DNA from 2 places in the Chitinophaga pendula genome. Region 1 is predicted to be linked to the other one. Evidence: riboswitches for the same ligand, from Rfam matches in the RefSeq annotation. Region 1 holds a riboswitch; the other holds the start of a gene.

The links. A riboswitch is a leader RNA that binds a small molecule or an ion and turns the genes downstream of it on or off. The one in region 1 is predicted to bind thiamine pyrophosphate.
Region 2: it holds a riboswitch for thiamine pyrophosphate, as region 1 does, so the genes downstream of both, KTO58_RS02195 (TonB-dependent receptor) here and thiS (sulfur carrier protein ThiS) in region 1, are expected to answer to the same signal.

The regions. Positions count from the first base shown of each region.
Region 1 covers NZ_CP077769.1:6,529,447-6,539,013, reverse strand. The annotation lists gene KTO58_RS24550 (TolC family protein) at 1-436, opposite strand, end outside; gene KTO58_RS24545 (TetR/AcrR family transcriptional regulator) at 468-1,082, opposite strand; gene KTO58_RS24540 (TetR/AcrR family transcriptional regulator) at 1,106-1,729, opposite strand; gene KTO58_RS24535 (pyridoxal phosphate-dependent aminotransferase) at 2,190-3,449, opposite strand; gene dnaN (DNA polymerase III subunit beta) at 4,044-5,162, shown strand; gene KTO58_RS24525 (sterol desaturase family protein) at 5,532-6,371, shown strand; gene KTO58_RS24520 (DUF308 domain-containing protein) at 6,496-6,750, shown strand; gene KTO58_RS24515 (lipocalin-like domain-containing protein) at 6,788-7,282, opposite strand; TPP riboswitch at 7,419-7,526, shown strand; gene thiS (sulfur carrier protein ThiS) at 7,581-7,784, shown strand; gene thiC (phosphomethylpyrimidine synthase ThiC) at 7,972-9,567, shown strand, end outside.
Region 2 covers NZ_CP077769.1:555,289-564,855, reverse strand. The annotation lists gene KTO58_RS02230 (N-acetylglucosamine kinase) at 1-633, opposite strand, end outside; gene KTO58_RS02225 (S41 family peptidase) at 879-2,486, shown strand; gene KTO58_RS02220 (hypothetical protein) at 2,635-2,850, opposite strand; gene der (ribosome biogenesis GTPase Der) at 3,079-4,389, opposite strand; gene era (GTPase Era) at 4,425-5,291, opposite strand; tRNA gene KTO58_RS02205 (tRNA-Met) at 5,448-5,519, opposite strand; gene KTO58_RS02200 (single-stranded DNA-binding protein) at 5,636-6,043, opposite strand; TPP riboswitch at 6,224-6,317, shown strand; gene KTO58_RS02195 (TonB-dependent receptor) at 6,432-8,810, shown strand; gene KTO58_RS02190 (NmrA family NAD(P)-binding protein) at 8,894-9,567, opposite strand, start outside.

The DNA.
Region 1 (9,567 bases):
TGACGGTTTCTTCGGTCTGGGCGGATTGCATGCGATAGTATTCTTCGCCTGCTTTAGCGGCTTTGAGGCCGGTAAACACCTGTTGGTTGAAGACTTGCTGAGACAGTTCGGCGCCTGCTGCGATGTTGTGAGTAAGGCCAGCGGTCAGTAGTTGTGTGGTACCAGGTTGGTTAAAGAATTCGCCAGGTACGGGGAACACTGGTTTTTTGATATTGTTGGTATAAGAAGCGCTACCATTGAGTTGAGGTAGTGCTTTAGCGCGTACTTCACTGGTTTTGAAGCGGCCCATATCTTCTTCCATCCGGATCCTGGCTAGTTGCTGGTTGTTAGTCAGCGCATATTTCAGGCATTCCTGGAGAGATAGTTCCGATTGGGCATACCCGTTGTACACACCTATCCCCAAAAAAAGGATAAGTGACAATTTTAACCTTTTCATACGTTGCGTTGATTATATAATATCGTTGTGATTATTCGTCTTCCTGAATCTGGAGGTATTTGTTTGCCAGTTTGTGACCTTTAAGGGTGGCGATACCCAGGATGAAATGTTCTGTTACCTGGTGCATCACGGCATGGAGGTCGAACTGACCTACCGGAAACTGGGTGGGTTCGAAGGGTGATTCTAGCTGAAGTTGGCGCATGCGGGCTATAATATCCAATTTCAGGTTGCTACGGTACACTCCTTCGATGATACCTCTTTTCAAGTTTTCTTTAATGTTATAAAAAATACAGTCTCTTTTGAATGCTTCAATTTTGATCCAGATAGCCGGGTGATACTTTTGTATCTCGTAGAGCATGACCGGATTTACACTTTTGGCCACTACTTCTATATATTTCAGGCCGTTGATCGACTCTTCGATGGCGTTAGTTGCATTTTCCGAGTAGGCTTTCAGCTGTTCGACGTGCGTTTGTAACAATCTGTCCATTACTTCCTGTACGAGTTCTTCCTTATCCCGGAAGTGTTCGTAGATCGTTTTTTTTGATATCCCTGCTTCGCGGGAGATATCGGACATTGTTACACTTTTGATTCCATACAGTTTGAATAGTCTTAATGCCGTTTCTATTATTCTTTCTCTCACCTCCATGCCATTCGGATTTAATGGTGACGCTAATATTTCAACCCGTTGACGAATACTTCGGTCAGTAGTTTCTGTTGTTTGGATACTGCGGAGAAGTCTTCTTCATCGATATTTATCTGGTCTTTGCCTTCCAGTACGGAGAAGCGTAGACCTATCATAGCCAGGCTATACAGCTCTGCCATTTGGCGGATATTATTTTTACTGATATTGAATTCGCCGGTTTTGACTCCTACTTCGAATACTGTTACCAATAATTTGAGTTCTCTTTCTTTTACCTTCTTCATGATCTCCTCATTATGGAAGGAGGGGTCATTAAGTACTTTGAACAACTCGAGGCGGCAGAAGCGGCGGACGAAGTCGTGGCGTACGTCTATAAGGCGGAAGAGTGTTTTGGATGCTTGTTTTACATCTTCGATCTCAGCTTCCAGTTCAGAGAAGTATAGTTCGCCGATCTTTTCGAGTACGGCTATATGTAGTCCCTTTTTATCGGGGAAGTAATAATATAATGATGCTTTAGAGCAGTGCAGATCTTCTGCGATCTCGTTCATAGTGGTTTTAGAGGCACTATAGTGAGTAAATCGCTTCAGCGCAGCTTCGAGTATCCGCTCCCGCATTTCATCTTTGCTCTCGGTATGTTTACTCTCGGTATGCATTAACTTTCTGACTTTTTAAGTTACGAAGTCAAAATTAGGACCATTTTGGGAATTTGGTACCATGGGTTGACCGTTTAACACACATTTAACTTTTAGATGACAAAAGTCAAAAAGTCGAAAAGTCAGAATCATTACTTTTCACTACTTTGTATCTTATTGAAAAACAAATAGATAACACTTTTGGCACAAACTGGTGTTGGGACAAAAGGGGTGGTAAAGGCTGAAACGGCGGAAACTATTTTTACTCAGAAAACTTTCGTACGGGGGAAAAGTTTTCAAAATATGCGGGAAAAGGAGGAGAGGTCTGGGGAAAAATTGGACCGGAGGTATACTCCGGGTCTAGGTGTGATACAGGAACATTAGGGAAAAGGTGAACCGGAGGTATAGGCGACATATAATAAAGCAGGCCATTTCCGGTATTAGAAATGGCCTGCTTGTATCTAATTATCTCATAGTCAGACTATTTTAAACTTTCGAGTGCTGCTTTCAATTTTTCCAGCATAGCAGGGATCTCTTCCTTAACGCAGGTACCTACGCTGAGGCGGTACCAGGGGGAATTCCTGGCGGAGCCGAAGGCGTAGAATGGTACTACGGCCAGTTTGGCTTCATCGAGGATGTAGGAAGTAACGGCGGCCTGGTCTTCCAGTTTGGTACCGGCGGCGGTTTGTTTGCCTACGAGGTCTAGTTTGATGGTCAGGTAGATAGCTGCCTGAGGGGCGATGGCATCTACCTGGTGACCGGCTTGTTTGAGGGAGGAGAAGCCATCGTATATTTTCTGTAATCTTTCTTCTACTTCGCCTTTGAAGTGTTTGAGATAGGCGTCTACGTTGTCTTTCTGCACGAGGTAGCGGGCGGCGGCTTTTTGTTCGGCCATTGGGCTCCAGGCACCTACGTGGGAGAGGATGGCTTTCATTTTACCGATTACGGCAGCGGGGCCGAATGCCCAACCAACTCTTACGCCGGTACCGGCGAATGCTTTACTCATACCATCGATGAAGATGGTATAGTTTTTCATTTCGGGGCGGAGGGATACCGGGTTGTGGTGTTGTGTAGCACCGAAGGTGAGTACCCAGTACATCTGGTCGAACATTACGAATAATGGTTTTTCGTCGGCGCCGCGGCTTTTGTTCTCTTCGAGTACGAGGTCGCAGATCTCTTCCAGTTGTTGTTTGCCAAAGGTGGTACCGGTGGGGTTCTGCGGGGAGCAGAGGGCCAGGAGTGTTGCACCTTTGAGCAGTGGTTTAAGTTCTGCGGCGGTGGGCATGAAGTCGTTTTCCGGGGAGGTTTCGAGTACTACGTGTTCGGCTTCGAGGAAGTGGGTATAGTGGTTATTGTTCCAGGAAGGGGTTGCGTAGATTACTTTTTCGCCACGGTCTACGATGGTTCTGTAAACGGCATATATAATAGGACGGCCACCGCAGGAGATAACGATCTCTTTTGTGGGGTCGTAGTCCAGTTGTTCGCGTTCTCGGATGAAGTCTCCAACGGCGGTACGCAGTTCGAGGATACCATCAGCGGGCGGGTAATTGGTAAAATGTTGTTTATAGGCAGTGATGATCTCTTGTTCGAATTCGGCGGGGATGGGGAATACATTCGGGTCGAAGTCGCCGATCGTGAAATTATAGATCTTTTCCCCCTTAGCCTGTTTCTCCTTTATTTCACCGGCCAGTTTAATAATTTCAGAACCAATCAGTGTCTCGGCTAAATGAGAAAGTTTCATAACCATTCAAGTTTATTTGTTTAGAGATTTTTTTCGCGCCAAAAGTAACCGATCCGAAGATAATTTGAAAGAAAAGGTGGATTCTTTTTAGATTATTCAATATCTAGCACTATTCTTTAATAAAACAAAAATGAAATGTCCAAAAAACGGGCATATCCGCAAGTGCTCGCAGCAGAAAAGGGAGGGAGTGGGGGGAGGCGACTGATGAGGGAGGCAATACATGATACTTTTCAGCTATGTAATATAATTTCAGTGAGAAGGGAAAGAATGTGAAAAGTGCGGGGATAATGCGGGGATAACTAAGTGATCAATATAGACCATTGAAATTAGGGGGAATGCCAAATCTTTCTATCTTTGTTTACATTACTTTTTACATCAAGCCATACAGATTAAAAAGAGATGACAGGCGCCGGGGGCCGCGAACCCGGGGTAATGTTCCTGGTTATTTTGAATAGTTTTAATACGGGTGGGTATTGTTTGTAAGAAGTGGCTGTTGACACTTGCTTCCTTATACGGGCCTGCTTTTTTACTATCTTAGCCGATAAGTGGGTATTGCAGGGTGGCAAATGAATATAAAAAAAACACATAACACAGATGAAATTTATTGTTTCTTCCTCTACTTTATTAAAACAATTGCAACAGATCAGCGGTGTTATTAATTCCAACACTGTACTGCCTATACTGGAGGACTTCCTATTTCTGATAGACAGGAATGAACTGACTGTAGTAGCTACTGACCTGGAAACCGTTATGAAGGTAAAGCTGGAGGTAGAGGCCAAAGAAAACGGGCGTATCTGCATTCCGGCGAAGATCCTGATGGATTCTTTAAAGAACCTGCCTGATCAGCCGTTAACCTTTCACATTGACACGAACTCTTTTGCGGTAGAGATCACCTCAGACAATGGAAAGTATAAGGTGATGGGAGAGAATCCGGAGAATTTCCCTAAGGAGCCGACTGCGGATGAGACGACATCTTTCAATATGATGTCTTCTTCCTTGCTGACTGCTATTAATAAAACATTATTTGCGGTGAGCAGTGACGATCTTCGTCCTTCTATGACCGGTGTGTATTTTGAGCTGAGCACCAGCAACCTTACTTTTGTAGCGACGGATGCTCATCGCCTGGTAAAATATGTAAGAACGGATGTACAGTGCCCGCAGGCGGATACGTTCATCGTGCCTAAGAAGCCGTTGAACCTGCTGAAGACGGCATTGCCTGATAACGAAACGGATGTAAGGATCGCTTACAGCCAGAATCACTTCTTTGTATCACATGAAGGTGCGTCTATGATCTGCCGGTTGATAGATGCCCGTTTCCCGGATTACAAGGTGGTTATTCCCAAGGATAATCCATATCGCCTGACGCTGGTGAAAACTGATTTCCAGAATGCGTTGAAACGTGTGAGTGTATTTGCGAACAAGAGCACTAACCAGGTGGCGTTAAGCATTACCGGTAGTGAGCTGCAGTTGTCTGCACAGGATGTGGATTTCTCTTTTGAGGGTAATGAGCGGATGAGCTGCCAGTATAATGGTGATGATATGCAGATCGCCTTTAACGCGAAGTTCCTTATTGAGATGCTGCATGCTGCCGAAGGGGATGAGATCGGTATCGAGCTGTCCACGCCTACGAAAGCGGGTATCTTAAGACCTTCTGAGAAGACGGAGAACGAGGACCTACTGATGCTGGTGATGCCTTTGATGTTGAATAACTAGCAGTATACTGCTTTAATTTATACGGGCCGTAAGCGATCGCTTACGGCCTTTTTGTTTTATACTGCAGCGTGTAGGCGTGGGCGAATACCGTATAAATACTAATAAACATACATAAGCATATCAATTGCAGGCATCTTCGTGGAAGGCTTGTATTCTACACAGAGATTTCGTAATTTATAGCAAAGAAGCCCGGACAGACCCAATAGCAAGGCTGATTGATCAGCACAGTAATATTAATAAGCAGTAAAAAGCAGACAGTACCCGACAGGCCCAAACATTATATTACTCCACGAGCATTTTGAAACAGATTCAGCAGCTGCTACGTTAAGGCGTAGTCCAGCGTATTGTTTAAGATAATCAGACACGGTTATGGAAACATTTTTCGAAAATATTCCCTCCTGGTATCGTACAGCTATCCTGGTAGCCGGGTTAGTGGTGCTGTGGGTGCTGGAGGGGGCTATTCCGCGTTTTAGTTTTCGTTTTAACCGTTATCGTCATGCGGGCTCGAATCTTTTCTTTACACTGACGACGGCTGTGGTGAATTTTGGGTTTGCGTTCCTGATCGTTTTGGCATCGGACTGGACCAGCCGCACTCATTTTGGCGTACTTTATCTCTTTCCGTTGCCTATCTGGCTGCATGCATTGCTGGGATTATTGATACTGGATCTCATCGGGGCTTACCTGGTGCACCTGATCCAGCACAAGGTGGGATGGATGTGGCATTTTCATAAGATCCATCATATTGATAAACATATTGACGCTACGACGGCGTTGCGGCATCACCCGGTGGAGAGTGTGTTCCGGGTGGTGGCATTGTTTGTGGCCATTATTGTAGCCGGGGTGCCTATCTGGATGGTGATGTTATACCAAACGCTCTCTGCTTTTGTAGCACAGTTCTCTCATGCCAATATTAAGTTGCCAGGCTGGGTGGATAAGGCATTGAGCTGGGTGATCGTATCGCCGGATATGCATAAGGTGCATCATAGCCGGTATCAGGCTGAGACGGACTCCAATTATGCGAATATATTTTCTATCTGGGATCGTTTGTTCGGTACGTTTACGGAGAAGCCGGATACTACCAGCATTCAATATGGGCTGGACGAGTACCAGGATACACGCTATGAACAAGTGGGCACACTGTTGAAAGTGCCCTGGGAGAAGGTGCCCACGTTGCAATTGCACGATACGGCGAAGCAGGAGTATAAATAATTCAACCAAAAAAAATCGCTGAAGCAAACTGTCATCCCGATTACACCACCATGACCGGACGGATAAGTTGCACTGTAGGAGAGAGGAGCAGTATACGCATTTGAATCCTTAATCTATAAATAACATGCAATCACACATCTCCACATCCAAGGTAGCTTGTATCGTATCCCTGATTGCGGGCATATTAGCCGCAGTGTTCGCCTTTGCTACCAAGACGACACCTCATTATTCTGTGATGCTGGGCGGAGCCGCCGCTTTTGTAGGCATTATATCCCTTGTATTGGCAAGAAAGAGTACGGATGATATGCAGCTGGCCACAGCAGGATTGTTTATGTCTATTGTATCCTGTATAGTGGGATTGTGGCAATTATATCATTGACATGACCTGATCAAGGGGAGGGAAGTGTAGGGCGTGATCATGGCCGTTTTTTACTCTTCTCTTTCTCTTTAACGTATTGTTCCAGGTATCCTTCTGCGGCTTTTGTAGGGTAGAGGGTAAGGGAAGAATCTGTTAGTGCTTTGACAATGGTGGTATCTATGATATGGGCGGTATCTTTTACACCTTCTGCGTGGTTCCACAACAGTAATGTGTCGTGCGCGAGCTGCCATTTTTCATACACAAGGGTGTAGGTATTAATGGATCTCATGCTGCCATCTTTATTAAGGCGGAACCCCTGGCGTTCTTTCTCCAGTCCGGGTACGGGTTGCATCCAGGTACCTACTAACTGTGTGGGGTCGTAGGTAATGGTATCCAATGGCAAGATGCTGGTGTCTATAACGGTTACGGTACTGGTATCAGGCACTTTAAGCAGGCTGCTATCTGTGACATCCGTGGATTCCGGACCGGTCTTAGACTGACAGGCAGCCAGGAAGAGGAAGGCGATATAGTATAGATGTTTGTTATTAACCATTGGTGCATGCAATGTGACCGCTGTAAATATAATAGATTTTTGAGTGTTACGATGGAATAGCGGTATTGTCCGCAACGGTCTGATCGTGACCGGGTAATTGTTATTTGATATTTGCTTATTGGTTTCCTACCTTTACGGTTCACTTTAGGGGTGTTTCCTGCCTACAGTCAGGCGGGAAGCTGAGATGATACCCTCAGTACCTGAAGCAGTTCATACTGCCGTAGGGAAAAGTAACTGAACCTTCTCATCTTTATTACACATCCTTAAAGTTTATTGTTCACCTTTTAATTCCAGTATTATGGAAGTACATGTAAACAATAAACTTTATGCGGTGCAGCCAGGAACTACCGTTGCTGCACTGTTACAGTTTATTCAGCTCCCATCAGAAAAAGGCATTGCCGTCGCGGTCAACAATGAGGTAGTGCCCAGGGTCACCTGGGGACAGGTATCGTTGTCTCATTCGGACAATATTACCATCATCCGCGCTACACAAGGCGGATGAGTATAACGCCTTACGTATACTGTTAACATTGGAAGTCCAGCCCTGGCGGGTATGGTAATGGCTACCGTTGTGCCTACTGCACGGGGATCCGTTATTACCTGTCTCGGTGGCCGGTACTGTCTGTGTTGCGGTCCTTACATTCCATTTACAGCATCTTATTGCAAAACAGACCATTAAACGACTTACCATGCACACTACCACTGAGAAAATGATCAGTCGCGCACCTTTTCCTGCATCTGAAAAGATCTATGTCGCCGGCGAGCTACACGATATCCGTGTGCCGATGCGCCGTATTACGTTAAGCCCTACCCGTAATAATGGAAAAAACGATGATATACAAGACAACCCACCGGTTGTAGTGTATGACACCAGTGGTCCATTTACTGATCCGGCGGTTGCTATTGATGTAAGGCAGGGCTTACAACGGCTCCGGACTCCTTGGATTGCACAGCGGAATGATACGGAGGAGCTGTCTGCTTTTTCTGCTGCTTATAGTAAAGAGCGACTTGCAGATGAAAAGCTGGAGACGCTACGGTTCCATCATTTGCATATGCCCAGGAAGGCAAAGGGGGGAGCGAATGTAACACAACTTCATTATGCCAAGCAAGGGATCATCACTCCTGAGATGGAATATATTGCGATCCGTGAAAACCAATGTGCAGAAAAGTATTGGGAAGCCAACAATGCACAGTGGGAACAGCACCAGGGGCATAGCTTTGGAGCGAATACCCCCCAACAGTTCATTACGCCGGAATTTGTGCGGCAGGAAGTGGCTGCCGGCCGTGCTATTATACCCGCCAACATCAACCATCCTGAACTGGAGCCTATGATCATAGGACGTAATTTCCTGGTGAAGATCAATGCCAACATTGGGAATTCTGCGGTTACTTCCAGCATAGAGGAAGAAGTGGAAAAGGCGGTATGGGCCTGTCGCTGGGGTACTGATACCATCATGGATCTCAGCACGGGGAAGAACATACATGAGACGCGCGAGTGGATCATCCGTAATTCGCCTGTACCTATTGGCACGGTACCTATTTACCAGGCGTTGGAAAAGGTGAATGGCAAAGCGGAAGCGTTAACTTGGGAGATCTTCAGGGATACGCTGATAGAACAAGCAGAACAAGGCGTTGACTACTTTACGATACATGCCGGTGTATTATTACGCTATATACCGCTTACTGCGAAACGTGTAACCGGCATTGTATCCCGTGGTGGTTCCATTATGGCGAAGTGGTGTCTGGCACATCATAAGGAGAACTTCCTGTATACTCACTTTGAGGAGATATGCGAGATCATGAAGGCTTATGATGTTTCATTCTCCCTGGGTGACGGATTAAGGCCAGGCAGTATTGCGGATGCTAATGACGCGGCACAGTTTGCCGAACTGGAGACGCTGGGAGAATTGACTAAGATAGCCTGGAAGCATGATGTACAGGTGATGATAGAAGGTCCGGGACACGTACCGATGCAGCTGATCAAAGAGAACATGGACAAGCAGTTACAGCATTGTCATGAAGCACCGTTCTACACTTTGGGGCCCTTAACAACGGATATTGCTCCTGGTTATGATCATATCACCTCGGCTATTGGTGCAGCTATGATAGGATGGTTTGGTACGGCGATGTTATGTTATGTAACGCCGAAGGAACATCTTGGATTGCCTAACAAAGAGGATGTAAGACAAGGGGTTATTACATACAAGATAGCGGCTCATGCTGCTGACCTGGCGAAGGGGCATCCCGGAGCGCAGCATAGGGACAATGCGCTGAGTAAGGCCCGT
Region 2 (9,567 bases), 1.7 Mb from region 1:
ATGTCCACGATTTTCTGAGAGGAAGGTGCTAAATCCTGCCAGGTAGCGATTGGCCATTGGTTTGCGATAGGTATTTTCCAGTATTTCGTCTTTCGTTGTGTTATACTTTGCGTCGAAACGGATGCGTAGTTCTTCGTCGAGGGAGTGATACAGGTAGTACTGTAGCAGTTTTTTGCCCAGGTAGGCGCCACTGCCTTCGTCTCCGAGGATGAACCCCAGGCCAGGATTATTCTTGACGATATCCGTTCCGTTATAATAGCAGGAGTTGGAGCCGGTCCCTAATATACAAGCGACACCGGGTTCGTGGCCGCATAGTCCTCTGGCGGCTGCCATCAGGTCGTGGGAGACCTGAATGATGATATCGGGCCATACGGCGGTGAGTACGCCTTGTAACAGTTCAGCATTCTTCGGATACATACAGCCGGTACCGTAGTAATATACTTCGCCAATGGTGGTGCCTGCGGGCAGTTGCGGGAACAGTTCCTGCTCGATTATTGCCCTGATCTGGGTAGCATCCTGAAAGTAGGGGCTGATACCCTGTGTCTGATATCTTACAGGCTGACCATTTGTAAGGAGGCACCAATCTGTTTTTGTGGAGCCACTATCTGCTATCAGCTTTACATTTCCAGACATAACCGTAATTTATGAAATTAAAGAGGTGCAATATGGTTTGCTCTTGATTTATACTATTTTTGTCACAATTTAATTAAAAGGAAGTCACTAAAGCAAGTTAGGATACCGGGATTTCAAGTTTTGCGATAATGAAATGGCACAGGGGATTGCATGGGATGTTACGTATGCACTCCGCATTTTGATGCTACCGCCAGGTAAATTTGATTATCCAGCTATTGTCGCGGGAGCCGCCAATAAATATACTTATGTCGAATAACAGGAAACTGAACTACTTTCAACCCTTATTGTTTGCCGTGGTGCTGGCATTGGGTATGTATTTAGGATACAAGATGCCCGGATCACAGACAGGAGGGGGTGTGATATTGTTTAACCGTGGTAACCGCGGGGCTTTGCAGGAGGTCATGGACCTGCTGAAGGCCAAATATGTAGATACCCTGCAGGTAGCGAGTTTGCAGCAGGAAGCCATTGAGGGATTATTAAGTCACCTGGACCCTCACTCGGTATATATTCCACCGTCCCATCTGCAGGAGGTGAATGAAGACCTGGAAGGTAATTTTGAAGGTATTGGTGTAGAGTTCAATATTACGGCAGATACCGTGAATATTGTTGCCGTGCTGGCGGGAGGGCCTTCCGAGACGGCGGGTGTACAGACTGGCGACAAGATCATTAAGGTAGGCGACTCGCTGGTGGCGGGCAATCATATTACGAATGAGCGTATCCGGAAGTTCCTGCGCGGACCGAAGGATTCGGAGGTGAAGGTAACCATGCTGCGTCAGCAGAAGATGGTGCCTATCACAATCAAACGGGGTTTGATCCCTTTGTATAGTGTGGATGCCAGTTATATGGCTACTCCGGAGATCGGCTATATCAAGATCAGTAAGTTTTCTGCTACTACGTTCAAAGAGTTCCTGGATGCCATGCGTAAGCTGGAGCAGCAGGGCATGAAGAAGCTGGTGATCGACCTGCGTCAGAATCCGGGCGGGTTCCTGGACGCAGCGACCCGTATTGCAGATGAGCTGCTGGACGACAATAAATTGATTCTTTATACGCAAGGGAAGAGTTATCCCCGTACGGACTATAAGTGTAATCGTCCTGGTATGTTTGAGAAAGGCGGTCTGGCGATTTTGACAGATGAGGGTTCTGCCTCTGCCAGTGAGATCCTGGCGGGAGCTGTGCAGGATTGGGACCGTGGTGTTATCATTGGCCGCCGGACCTTTGGGAAGGGGCTGGTACAGGAACAATACGACCTGAGTAATGGGGGTGCTTTACGCCTGACGGTAGCGCGTTATTACATTCCTTCCGGCAGAAGTATACAGAAACCTTATAACGAAGGACGGGAAGCTTATGATGAGGATATTGTAAACCGCTTCAACCACGGCGAGTTCTTAAATAAAGACAGTATCAAACCTACTGATACGGTGCCCTACAAGACAGCCAAAGGCCGTATCGTATATGGCGGTGGTGGTATTACTCCTGATATTTTTATTCCTTTTGATACTTCCCGTTTCTCCCGGGCAGTATCTGAGATGTATACACGTAATATTTTCGGCAATTTCGCTTATCAGCATTACAGCACACACAAAGCTGAATTCTCCCAGTATAAGAATGCGGAGACCTTCAATAAGCAGTACCAGACGACACCGGCGACATATAATGAATTCCTGTCTTTTGCCCGCAAGGACAGTGTGCCTAATACGGATAAGCTAAGTGCACGTGACGAGGTGGAGATCAAAGGTCGTATCAAGGCGATGTTGGCGCGTCAGCTGTGGCGTAGTGAAGGGTTTTACGAGATCATCAATGCGGAAGACCCTGTGATGAAGCGTGCTTTGCAAGAGCTGCAGAAGCAACGATGAGCTGACTATCCAGGTAAGCTATAGATAGTAAGGCCCTTTCCGTTAGTGGAAGGGCCTTACTATTTAGCGGGGTTTTCGTTTATGGATATAAAAAAGACCGCTGCCATCGGCAACGGTCCTACTAACGTTGTCTAAGCAAGGGACGATCTTAGTGCTTAGCAGTAGTGTCAGCAGCGTGAGCGGCAGAATCAACGTGAGCAGCAGAATCAACAGCAGGAGCTGCTACTGAATCAACAACCGGAGCAGCAGACATAGTGTCAACAGCAGGAGTTGTTGTAGAATCGGTAGTAGCGCTAGAGTTACCGCTATTGCAGGCTACGAAGAACATACCAGCAGCGATGGCAAACAGAAATACTTTTTTCATTTGTTTGATTGTTTTTGATAAGATCGGCGCAAATTTATACAAATATTTTCAAATACTATATAATATTTAAATATAGTAAAGGGATTATAGATGAGTTATTAAGGTGCTATTTATCAAGCATTTATTAATAAAACACAGCAATGAGAATCAGGGGAAGGGGTATTAAAAAGCCCAGTATTGTACTTTGACAAGTAAAATACTGGGCGGGAAGTGGGGATAAACCCGGTTTTATTTCTTACGGAAGAACAGCTTTAACGGAACGCCCTCAAAGTCGAAGTGGGTTCTGAGCTGGTTTTCCAGGTAGTTTTTATACGGTTGTTTGATATCGTCCGGCAGGTTGGCGAAGAAAGCGAAGGCCGGTGTACGGGTTGGCAGTTGCGTAACGTACTTGATACGGATGGGAGTACCTCTTACTACGGGTGGGTGGAATGCTTCGATAGCTTTCAGCATCACCTCGTTCAATTTGGAGGTCTGTATTTTACGTTGTCTGTTGTCGTATACGCGTAATGCTTCTTCTATTGCTTTGAAGATACGTTGTTTCTCCGTTACGGATGTGAAGATGATAGGTACGTCGGTGAAGGGAGCGAGTCGTTCTTTAAGTATTTTTTCGTAATCGCGGGCGGTATTGGTTTCTTTTTCTATCAGGTCCCATTTGTTGACTACAACGACCATTCCTTTTCCTTTGCGGGAGGCAAGGCTGAAGATGCTAAGATCCTGAGCGGTGATTCCTTTTTCGGCATCGAGCATGAGGATACATACGTCGGCTTCATCCATTGCTTTGATGGCGCGGATGACGGAGTAGAATTCCAGGTCTTCGTTTACTTTTGTCTTACGGCGTATACCGGCGGTATCTATGAGTACGAAGTCTTTCTGGAACAGTTTATAACGGGTGTGGATGGTATCGCGGGTGGTGCCGGCGATATCGGATACAATGTTCCGCTCCTCACCTACCAGTGCGTTGAGCAAGGAGGATTTACCGGTATTAGGCTGGCCGATGATGGCGATTTTGGGCAGTTCTTCTTCTGATGCTTCGACGAGTTGATCGTCTGTGATGAGGGCTGCTACTTCGTCCAGCAATTCGCCGGTACCGCTGCCGCTCATGGAGGAGAGGAAGAATACATGTTCGAATCCGAGGCTGTAGAATTCGGTCGCTTCGAGCTGTCGTTGCGCATTATCCACTTTATTCACGACGAGGAATACGGGTTTGGCCGAGCGGCGCAACAGATCGGCTACATCGGCATCGAGGTCGGTGATGCCGGTGGCCACATCGCACATGAAGATGAGCACATTGGCTTCTTCCATAGCGATCTTCACCTGTTTGCGGATCTCGCGTTCGAAGACGTCATCGCTGTTGGCGACGAATCCACCTGTATCAATTACGTTGAATGTTTTTCCATTCCAGTCTGCAACACCATACTGCCGGTCGCGTGTTACGCCGCTGACGTCATCTACAATGGCTTTCCGCTGTTCAAGCAGGCGGTTGAACAAAGTAGACTTACCAACGTTAGGGCGACCGACGATCGCTACTGTAAATCCCATATGATTTACTTTTTATTTGAATTAGCTATAAAAAATTAATACCCGTATTCTCTCAGGTAGAGATCGTTATCTCTCCATTTGCCACGTACTTTGACGAAGAGTTCGAGAAAGACTTTCTGGTCCAGGAACTTTTCGATGTCTTGTCTGGCCAGTGTACCGATCTCGCGTATCGATTTCCCTTTTTCTCCGATGATGATTGCCTTTTGTGTTTCACGGGTGACAATGATCTCGGCCGTGATCTTGACCAGGGTTTGTTTTTCCTGGAACTGGCTTACGATTACGGCGGTATGATAAGGGATCTCTTCTTCAAACAGGTGGAAGATTTTTTCACGGATCATCTCGGCTACAAAAAATCTTGTGGAGCGATCGGTGAGGGTGTCTTCCGGGTAGAAGGCTTCGCTTTCCGGCAGGTGTGCCAGGATGGCTGCGAGCAGCTCTTTGATGCCTTCCTGCTTAAGAGCGGAGAGGGTGATGACTTCTGCTTTGCCCCAGGCTTTGCATTTGGCTACTACTTCTTCCAGCTGTTCTTTTTTGAGCAGGTCGGTTTTGTTGATCAGTAGCAGGCAAGGCACTTTCAGGCGCAGGGAGTCGAACAGTTCGAGATTGGCAGCTACGTCATCTTTGGCATCCATGATGAGTAAAGCGACGTCTGCATCTTCGAGGGCGGACTTTACGGCGCCCATCATTTTTTCGTGCAGTCTATACCGTGGGTCTATGATACCCGGGGTATCGGAAAAAACGATCTGATAGTCCGGCTCTGTCAGTACTGCGGTAATGCGGTGGCGGGTAGTTTGTACTTTAGGAGATATGATAGCCAGTTTTTCCCCGATCAAAGCATTGAGCAGAGTACTTTTACCAGCATTTGGCTTCCCGAAAATATTTACAAATCCAGCTTTGTGCATTACATTCAACAGTGGCCTTTAAGCGGGCCGGCACTACTTTTTAAATTAGGCAAAATTGCTTTTTTGATGCGGCGATAGCCAAGTAGTGCTTCTTTTCTGGGCAGTGGCCGCAAATAAAAAAAGCCGAATTACTTCGGCTCTTTTTAACTTTTTTAGTAGCGAGGAGAGGATTCGAACCCCTGACCTTCGGGTTATGAGCCCGACGAGCTACCTCTGCTCTACCTCGCAATGTGGGTGCAAATGTAAGGCGCGATTTAACATCTGCCAAATATTTTTTCAAAAAAACTTAAAAAAAATTCAAACAGCGCTGGTATCGCCGATACCAGCGCTGTTTATTTTACAGATCAGAACGGCAGATCATCTGTGGGCTGATCGTCTGAAAAGGCTTGCGTGGCACCGCTTTGCGTGGCATTGTCTGTGCGTTGAGCATCTTCTCTCCTACTGCCTAACAACTGAATATTGGTGACGCGTAATCTTAGTACGGGTACTTTCTCATTTGTTGTATTACTGACATAAGTGTCGAGTGTAGGCGTTCCTTCTACGAATACTTGTGTGCCCTGTGTGAGATATGGCGCCAGGTTATCCCGTTCCCAGAGGGAGCAGTCTATCCAGGTGGTACGTTCTTGTTGTACACCTTGCTGGTTCCTGAATTTTTCTGTGTGTGCTACGCTAAAGCCTAATACAGATTTTCCGTTGGCCTCTCTCTGTACAGCATTTCTGCCCAGGTGACCGATTACCTGTAGTTTAATCATCAGAAGAAGTGTTTAGATGTTAACAAATAAATGAAACCAAAGAGAGAATGATGATTGGAGCGTAAGTATTCTAATTTACTGTAAATCGGAAACAGTAAAAAATAAATTCTCGTTTTTAAGCTGTGGGGTTATAACTTTGTACCGGAGACCGGCGTACTTACTATTTCATACGCTAGAGCCGGTTTCACCTCGGGGTGCCTTACTAATCAGGCTGAGATCAGACCCGTTGAACCTGGCCAGGTAATGCTGGTTAGGAAAGGTAAGCGATCCGTTTCCTTACCGTTTTTATTTTTTAATTGTACGGCTCAATGCCTGTCTCTGCCTATGCAATACTTGTGATTGTGACTGAACGGAGCACGGCGGGTCGTGAAAAGGATGCTTTACGTACATGAAACATTTCATGCTTATTGCGCTTTTATTTGTAGCAGGTGTGCTACATGCGCAGACATTTATCTCCGGTACGGTTACTGACAAAAAGAGGGGGCAGCCGCTGCCCGGCGTAGCGGTGATTGTCACCGGCAACACTTCAGGCGGTGCTCATACAGACGGTAAAGGGCACTACCGGATACAGGTACCCCGCAACGGTGTTTATAGGCTGCAAGCGTCTTACCTGGGATTCCGGACCTATAGCGTTTCGGTGACCATCCAGGGCAGTAGTCAGACGCAGGATATCGTGCTGGAAGAAACCGGTTTGTTTGTGAAGCCGGTAGAGATCAGCAGTCTGCGAGCCGGCAAAAATGCGCCATTTACCAGTACTACCCTGGATAAGGAAGATATCAAAAAACAGAACCTGGGACAGGATCTTCCGATACTGCTGAACCAGCTGCCGGGAGTCGTGTCCAATTCAGATGCCGGTAATGGCGTGGGGTATACCAATATGCGGGTACGTGGTTCGGATATTACAAGGGTAAATATTACGGTGAACGGTATTCCTATTAACGATGCGGAATCGCAAGGTGCTTTCTTTGTGAACATGCCTGACTTTGCCTCTTCTGTGAGCAGTGTGCAACTGCAACGGGGGGTGGGCACTTCTACCAACGGCGCCGGCGCCTTTGGCGCTTCGCTGAACCTGAGTACCAATGAATTCCGTGACAAGGCTTATGCTGAATTGAGTAACAGCTATGGCTCCTTCAACTCCTGGAAACATACGGTAAAAGCTGGTAGCGGGCTTATCAACGATCATTTCACTTTTGATGCGCGGCTCTCCAAGATATCTTCTGACGGGTATATTGACCGTGCAGGATCGGACCTGAAATCCTTTTATACTTCTGCTGCCTATATCAGTAAGAAGACAGCAATCCGCCTGAATGTCTTTTCCGGCAAGGAGAAGACCTACCAGGCATGGAATGGTGTACCACAGGACTCTTTGAAGACACACCGTACGTATAACTCAGCTGGTACAGATAAGCCGGGCACTCCATACGATAATGAAACAGACAACTATCAGCAGGATCATTATCAGCTGTTCCTGAATCAGGAGATCAATACTCATTTAAATTTCAACGTAGCGTTGCACTACACCCGCGGTAAGGGCTACTTCGAACAATATCAAGCCAAGCAGGCTTTCACTGACTATGGGTTAACTAATCCGGTGATCAACAATGATACGATCAAAACGACGGACCTGGTGAGACAACTATGGCTGGACAACCATTTTTATGGCGGTATCTTTTCTATCAACAGTACCGGCAAGGTACTGAACTGGAGCCTGGGCGGTGGTTGGAACAAGTACGAAGGCAATCACTATGGGAAGATCATCTGGGCGCAGTATGCGATCGATAAAGACCACCGTTGGTATGATCTTGATGCGCTGAAGACGGACTTCAACATTTACTGGAAGGGAGAATTTAAGATCACGGAAGCATTACGTCTGTTCACCGATCTGCAATACAGAAGGGTGCATTATGACTTGGGAGGATTCCGGAAGAACCCTACTCTTTTCCAAAAGAACAACTACAACTTCTTCAATCCGAAGGTTGGTGTTTACTATTACCTGAACGAACGGCAGCAGTTGTATGCTTCTTATGCAGTGGGTAATAAAGAGCCTAACCGGGATGATTTTGAAGCTGGTGTAAAGCTACGTCCTACACATGAAACCTTACACAATGTGGAAGCCGGTTATTCGCTGCGCGGGGATAAAATATCATTGCAAGCCAATGTGTATTATATGCGTTATAAGAACCAGCTGGTGCAGACAGGTAAGCTGAATGACGTAGGCGCCTATACGAGGATCAATATTCCCAATAGTTACCGGCTGGGTATAGAGGTGCAAGGTAGTGCGGTATTGACGCCCTGGTTTACCCTGTCGGTAAATGCGGCGTTGAGTCAGAATAAGATCAGGGACTATACGGCCTACTATTCCAATGAGGACACAGAGCTGGAGGAGACGCGTCATTACGACAATACGGATATTGCCTTCTCTCCTAACGTGGTAGCCGGGCATACATTGAGTTTTCAGCCTTTACAGCAGCTGTTCATAGACCTGGCCGGCAAGTATGTAAGTCGCCAGTATATGAACAACAGCAGCAATGTACAGGGCAGCCTGGATGCTTACTATGTGAATGACCTGCGGGTGCGTTATACGGTGCCACAACGCCTGTTTAAGGAGCTGGGGGTACTCGTGGCAGTGAATAACTTCACGGACCGCAAATATGCGCCTAATGGCGCCACTTATACCAGTATAAAAAATGGAACAGTGAAATATAGCAATTACTATTTCCCTATGGCAGGCATTAATTTCATGGCAGGCGTCAACCTGTCCTTTTAATGCATTCTTATTAACAACCGATCCTACATAAAAATACTCATTGCAATCGGTCATCTGGTAGCAGATGACCGATTGCTTTTTATCTATTTCCAGGTGGCTGCCGCGAAGGTTTTAAAGTCTTTTGGTGCTTGTCCGGTGATTTGTTTTACCACATCTGTAACCGGCGCCATGAATCCTGCTCTTACAGCCTGGAACAGTGCGCCCATATAGGCGATAGACGGTTCGGGCACTCCTGCTGCGCGCAGGGCTGCGGCATGCTCCTCTTCTGTAAGCGGAACATATTTCACCTGTTGTCCGTTTGCCTCACTGATCAGTGCAGCGACCTGGTGGTGATCCAGTGCTTCAGGACCGGTGAGTGTGTATCCATCATTACCCGGTTGGCCCAGCAGGAAGTGAGCGGCTACACGGGCGATATCTTCGGTAGAGATAAAGCTGGTGAGGGAATCTGCGGCGGGCAATGTGATCTGGTGTGTTTCGTTGACACTGAATCCGCCTATAGAGAAATTTTCCATGAAGAAGTTGGGACGCAGGATATCGAATGCGATACCAGATTTCTGGAGGTGCAGCTCTACTTTACGTAGGGTCAGCTCGTCGTTGTGTTCCACGCCGATGGCGGAAAGGAATACGATGTGTCTTACACCAGCTGCTTTGGCGGCATCGATGAAAGCGGATAGTTTTTCGAAAGCGGCGGGATCTGTGGGAATGGCTGCAACAAAGGCTTTGTCTACTCCTTCGAGCGCGGTGCTGAAGGTAGCGG